2 regions of the Serratia sp. HNCC26DJ206 genome follow, and region 2 is predicted to be linked to the other one. Evidence: predicted binding sites of a transcription regulator. Region 2 holds the regulator's gene; the other holds the start of a gene.
What was found. The regulator Fur, encoded in region 2, represses iron uptake genes when iron is present. The targets are predictions, from matches to a motif close to ATAATAATGAGAACNACTATCAA.

Region 1: feoA (ferrous iron transporter A) is a predicted target of Fur. The motif match lies at 1,875-1,897, and genes of this name have one in related genera.

Annotation. Positions count from the first base shown of each region.
Region 1 is NZ_JBXUGP010000012.1:124,611-128,038, forward strand. Features, by position in the region: gene feoB (Fe(2+) transporter permease subunit FeoB) at 1-1,439, opposite strand, end outside; gene feoA (ferrous iron transporter A) at 1,521-1,742, opposite strand; gene AC2A1E_RS10275 (Tex family protein) at 2,019-3,428, opposite strand, start outside.
Region 2 is NZ_JBXUGP010000015.1:30,560-33,987, reverse strand. Features, by position in the region: gene AC2A1E_RS11645 (beta-N-acetylhexosaminidase) at 1-1,690, shown strand, start outside; gene fur (ferric iron uptake transcriptional regulator) at 1,883-2,329, opposite strand; gene fldA (flavodoxin FldA) at 2,661-3,200, opposite strand.

The sequences.
Region 1 (3,428 bases), on a different contig from region 2:
CGCATGATGGTGTATTTCAGCACCAGGCCGGTAAGAATAGCGACCACGATACCCAGCATATACAGCGAGAACACCACGCCAGCGCCGTCTTGGCCGAAAAATGCCGCAGCGAATACGGCAAAGATCGCCAACCGCGCACCGCAGGACATAAAAGGAGCCATCATGATGGTGATCAGGCGTTCACGTTGGGCATCCAGCGTGCGTGCACCCATGATCGACGGCACGTTGCAGCCGAAACCGACGATCAGCGGTACGAAGGATTTCCCCGGCAAGCCGAGCGCCTGCATCAGGCGATCCATCACAAAGGCGGCGCGCGCCATGTAGCCGGAGTCTTCCAAAAAGGACAGGAACAGGTACATCATGCCGATCTGCGGTACCAGTGGCAGCACGGTATTGATACCGCCACCGACACCCTGTGCCAGGAAAATGGTCAGCCATTCTGGGAAATGCAGAGTATAACCCACCCATTGGATCCCCTGAATAAAGATGGCCGCCGAACCGAGATCGAAGATCGGTTGCAACGCACCGCCAATATTGATCGCCAGCAGGAACATCAGGTACATCACCAGCAGAAAAATCGGCACGCCGAGCCAGCGGTTGAGGATCACTTTATCCAGCATTTCAGTCAGGCGGTTCGGCAGAGCTTGCTGCGCGTTACTGACGGCATCGCAAAGGGTTGCGATCGACTGGTAACGGGCATCGGCAATCACCAGCGCCGGATCTTCCTGCTGCTGTTGTTGCAGCGCCTGCCTGGCCTGCGGCAGCAGAGCGATAGCATTACCGGCCAACTGGTGGCTATAAATATCCCCTTCCAGCATTTGCAACGCCAGCCAGCGGCGCTGTTCGGTGGGCAGATTCTGCGGCATGGCATCGGTCAAGGCGTTGACTTGGTCTAGCAGCAACGGCGGGTAATTTACCAAGGCTTTGAGCTGATTGAACCGATGACCGTCGATCATCTGTTTCAGCATGCCAATCCCGTCGGCTTTGGTAGAAATCAGCGGTACGACCGGGCAACCCAGGCGTTCAGACAAAGCCGCAAGATCAATCTCGATGCGCTGGCTTCTGGCGATATCCAGCATATTCAGCGCCACGATGCAGGGAATGCCCAGCTCCAGCAGTTGCAGCGTCAGGTAAAGGTTACGTTCCAGGTTTGACGCATCTACCACGTTGATCAACAAGTCAGCGTCGCCGCTCAGGATGTAATGGCAGGCGATCTGTTCGTCAAGCGAGGTCTGTTCGGAGATGGTGGTGAGCGAGTAGGTGCCGGGCAAATCGACCAGAGTAACCTGCGATTGCGCTGTGGAAAACTGGCCCTCTTTGCGTTCAACCGTGACTCCGGCCCAGTTACCGACCCGCTGACGCGCACCGGTAAGCTGGTTGAACAAGGTGGTTTTCCCTGAATTCGGATTACCTATCAAGCCAATGGTGATTTTTTTCATAATCCAACGTGATATCAGTAAATTAAGTACCGGCCATGCGCAGAAGCACGGCAAAAGCCTGAGGCGGGGGGCGGCGTGTGGTTACTGGCCGTCGAGCAGGATCAGGTCCAAATCTTTTTTCCGCAGCACCAAGCTGACGCGGCGGGTTTTTATTTCTATTGGATCGCCGAGTGGTGCAACGCGTACTACTTCAAATAATGAACCGGGCAGCATCCCGAGCGACAGCAGTTTCTGTCGGTAAGCGGGGCTGATTTCACTGGAGAAACCGGCAATTTTATAAGTCTGTTTAGGAAGAAGATGCATATTACCTTCTTGGTGATCAAAACGTTCCCGTTGGAACGTTGCTTTCAGAACAGTTTTGCCCTGGCTACCCGAGAGGGGTAAATGGAGCCGAAACAGCTGAGCCATGGAGTGGCCCAATAAACACGCAACATAATAATAGTGAGAACGATTATCGTAATCAATACAAGAAACAGGGTTGTTGACTGCTAATTGTACTACTTTCTTGCGGTGCATCAAAAATAAGTGGAAATCTTATCTGGCAGAGGGCGGGGTGAACCCCTCCCTCTGCCGTTAGGCTTAACGTTTCTTGCCAAACGCCGCAGCCAGCGCGTCACCCATGGCACTGTTGTTTGCCGGGGTGGTGGTGCGTGGTTTTGCTGCTTTATTGGCAGGCGCGCGTGAGGCGTTGTCGCGTGCTGGAGCGCTGTTGTTGCTACCGCTGCCACGGCGCGATGAACCTTCGCCCGGTTGCTCATCCAAGCGCATGCTGAGTGCGATACGCTTGCGTTGCAGATCGACCTCCATCACCTTCACTTTGACGATATCACCGGCTTTCACCACGGTGTGCGGATCCTGCACAAACTTATCTGCCAGCGAGGAGATATGCACCAGGCCATCCTGATGTACGCCGATATCCACAAACGCACCGAAGTTGGTGACGTTGGTGACCGAGCCTTCCAGAATCATCCCGACTTGCAGATCGTTCAGCGTTTCCACGCCTTCTGCAAAGGTGGCGGTTTTGAATTCTGGGCGCGGATCGCGGCCCGGTTTTTCCAGCTCTTTCAGGATGTCGGTCACCGTTGGCACACCGAATTTCTCATCGGTGAAATCGCTGGCTTTCAGGTTGCGGATGGCGTTCGAGTTGCCCATCAGATCCTGCAACGCCTGCTGGGTCGCGGCCAGAATGCGCTCCACCACCGGGTAGGTTTCCGGGTGAACGGTTGAGGCATCCAGCGGGTTATCACCGTGGTTGATACGCAAGAAGCCCGCACACTGTTCAAAGGCTTTTGGCCCCAGGCGGCTGACTTTCAGCAGTTGATCGCGGTTGCTGAAACGGCCGTTTTCATCACGCCAGGTGACGATGTTCTGTGCCATCATACGCGTCAAACCAGCTACTCGGGTCAATAAAGGCACGGACGCGGTATTCAGATCCACACCCACGGCGTTTACGCAGTCTTCCACCACTGAATCCAGCTTCTTCGCCAACTGGCTTTGGCTGACGTCATGCTGGTATTGGCCGACGCCGATGGATTTAGGGTCGATCTTCACCAGTTCGGCCAGCGGATCCTGCAAGCGGCGGGCAATGGAAACTGCACCGCGCAGCGAAACATCAAGGTTCGGGAATTCCAGCGCCGCCAGTTCGGAGGCGGAATAGACCGAAGCACCGGCCTCGCTGACGATCACTTTCTGTGCCTGCACATTCGGGAACTGCTGCTGTAGCTCAGCAAAGAAACGCTCGGTTTCACGGGAGGCGGTACCGTTGCCGATCGCTACCAGTTCCACCTGGTGCTTGATGCACAGTGCTGCAACCACCGCAGCCGCTTTAGCGGCCTGACCGGTGTGCGGATAAACGGTATCGGTCACCACCAGTTTGCCGGTGGCATCAACCACCGCCACTTTGACGCCGGTACGCAGGCCAGGGTCCAGGCCCATGGTGGCACGCATACCGGCCGGGGCGGCCATCAGCAGATCGTGCATATTGCGGGC
Region 2 (3,428 bases):
GAAGATCGCCACACTGGATGCTAAAGACGCACCGCGTTTCCAATACCGTGGCATCTTCCTGGATGTGGCGCGTAACTTCCACCATAAAGATGCGGTGCTGCGTCTGTTGGATCAGATGGCGGCCTATAAGCTGAACAAATTCCACTTCCATCTGACGGATGATGAAGGCTGGCGCATTGAGATCCCAGGCTTGCCGGAACTGACCGAGGTGGGTGGGCAGCGTTGCCATGACCTGAGCGAAACCACCTGTCTGCTGCCACAATACGGTTCAGGCCCAGAACCGCACGGTGGTTTCTTCTCCCGTCAGGACTACATCGATATCGTCAAATATGCCCAGGCGCGCCAGATTGAAGTGATCCCTGAGATCGACATGCCTGCGCATGCTCGCGCTGCGATTGTTTCCATGGAAGCGCGCTACAAGAAACTGCTGGCCGAAGGTAAAGAGAAAGAGGCGAATGAGTTCCGTCTGGTGGATCCGACAGATACCTCTAATACCACCTCAGTGCAGTATTTTAACCGTCAGAGCTACCTGAACCCGTGCCTGGATTCATCCAAAAACTTTGTTGATAAAGTGATTGGTGAAGTCGCCCAGATGCACAAAGAAGCCGGTCAACCACTGCAAACCTGGCACTTTGGTGGGGATGAAGCGAAGAATATCCGCTTGGGTGCTGGTTATACCGATGTGAAGAAGCCGGAAGCGGGCAAGGGCATTCTTGATCTGAGCAAAGAAGATAAACCATGGGCCAAGTCTGAGGTTTGTCAGGCGATCATCAAAGGCGGCAAAGTGGAAGATATGGAGCACTTGCCGAGCTACTTCGGGCTTGAAGTTAGCCAACTGGTGAAAGCGCACGGTATTGACAGAATGCAGGCGTGGCAGGATGGCCTGAAAGATGCCAAAGACTCGAAAGCTTTCGCGACTAAGAATGTTGCGGTGAACTTCTGGGATACCCTGTACTGGGGCGGCTTCGACTCGGCTAACGACTGGGCGAACAAGGGTTATGACGTTGTGCTCTCCAACCCGGATTACGTTTACATGGATTTCCCTTATGAAGTGACCCCGGAAGAGCATGGTTACTACTGGGGCACCCGCTTCAGCGATGAGCAGAAGATCTTCAGCTTCGCGCCAGACAACCTGCCACAAAACGCTGAAACTTCGGTTGACCGTGATGGCAACCACTTCACTGCCAAGAGTGATAAACCATGGCCGGGTGCTTATGGTCTTTCAGCCCAGCTGTGGAGTGAGGTTGTGCGTACCGATCAGCAAATGGAATATATGATTTACCCACGAGCGCTGTCGGTTGCGGAACGTGCTTGGCATCGTGCGAGCTGGGAACAGGACTATAAAGCCGGCCGTGAATACAAAGGTGGCGAAACCCATCAGGTCGATACCAAGGCGCTAGAAAAAGACTGGCTGCACTTTGCCAACCTGATCGGGCAACGTGAGTTGGCCAAGCTGGATAAAAGTGGCGTGAGCTACCGTCTGCCAGTTCCGGGGGCACGCGTTGTCGATGGCAAACTGGAGGCTAATATCGCCTTACCAGGTCTGGGGATTGAATATTCTACCGACGGTGGCAAACAGTGGCAGCGCTATGACGATCGTGCTCGCCCGGCCGTTGCGGGTGATGTTCAAATCCGCGCGGTCAGCCCGGATGGCAAACGCTTCAGCCGTGCTGAGCCGGTAAAAGCCTAAGCCAAAACTCAGCCCATTTGCGTGTCGGCGGATGGGCTGCAGGTGAAGTCCCGTGTCAGAGAAAAGTGCTATAAGAGAGTGTAATATTTGGCATTATCATTGTCCCCGGCCTGTCCGGGGATTTTTTATCTGTAAATCGCAGGCACAAAAAAACCGCCATCAAGGCGGTTTCTCATTTCTGGCAGGCCAGAGTTATCGCTTATCGTGCAGCGTATCGTTTTCGCGGCAATCACCCACCTCACAATGGCCGTACAGGTACAGGCTGTGATTGGTGAGCTTGATACCGTGCTGTTTGGCGATATCACGCTGACGTACTTCGATAGGCTCGTCGCTGAACTCGATCACTTTGCCGCAGTCCAGGCAAATCAGGTGGTCGTGATGATGTTGCTGGGTCAGTTCGAATACGGATTTACCGCCTTCAAAATTGTGACGAGTCACAATGCCCGCGTCATCAAATTGGTTCAGCACGCGGTAAACCGTTGCTAAGCCAATTTCTTCACCCATATCTATCAGTTTTTTGTACAGATCTTCCGCACTGACGTGATGGCATGCCGGATCCTGCAAGACTTCCAGGATTTTGAGTCGCGGAAGCGTGACTTTTAAGCCGGCCTTCTTCAATGCGTTATTGTTGTCAGTCATGCGGATTCAGTCCTGTTACTATGCTAATCAAGTTGAGGCGTTTTAGCCTATGGCATCGGTCGGCACAAAGAGTTAATTGCGTCTCATTATAGAACCGCTTGCCCTAAATAGAAACCGTCGGTCGTTAACAAAGGTATATCTGCGCTGTTGCATAGGGTACATGCAACGTCTTGATGATGGATGGGATAAACCGATGCCGCAGTCTACCCTGATGGTGCGGGAAGTTACAGACTTGTTGCTTCTATTACTCTAATCCGCGATACCGATAGCAGCCCTGTAGCCAACACTATGCGCTTTGCAGGGCTTTTGTACAATATCTGGAAAGGGGTACTTAGCCGACGATGTCAGCCAGGCTCAGCTCTTCGCTGATCTGTTTGACCCAGGCATCTACGCGTTCGTTGGTCAACTCAGGCTGACGATCTTCGTCAATGGCCAAGCCGACAAAGTGATGGTCGTCTGCCAAGCCTTTAGAGGCTTCGAAGTGGTAACCCTTGGTTGGCCAGTGGCCGATGATCGCAGCACCGCGTGGTTCAATGATGTCACGGATGGTACCCATCGCATCGCAGAAATATTCTGCATAGTCTTCTTGGTCACCACAACCAAACAGCGCCACCAGTTTGCCGTTGAAGTCAATATCTTCCAGCGTTGGGAAGAAGTCATCCCAGTCACACTGGGCTTCACCGTAATACCAGGTTGGGATGCCGAGCAGCAGGATGTCGAAAGCTTCCAGATCTTCTTTACTGCTTTTGGCAATGTCGTGAATTTCAGCCACGTCTTTGCCATATTTTTGCTGAAGATTTTTCTGGATCATCTTGGCAATGTTTTCGGTATTGCCAGTATCGCTGCCAAAGAAAATGCCTACATGAGCCATATTGCAGATAACCTTTTTAATTCAGTGGATATACCTTTGGAGTTCGCGGGTTGCTTACCTGCAACGTCGAGCCTTTTGGGTATCGTCTTACGTGAGATCAAGGCAAGAGTTCAGCGTGGTGACTCTCTCTTACCGGTAAATATCTATCATGCCAGAAATGTGCTCTGGGGTTTTATCGCATTTATGCGATACCGGGGAATCACTACAAGCGGTGTTGATCCGGCGTCA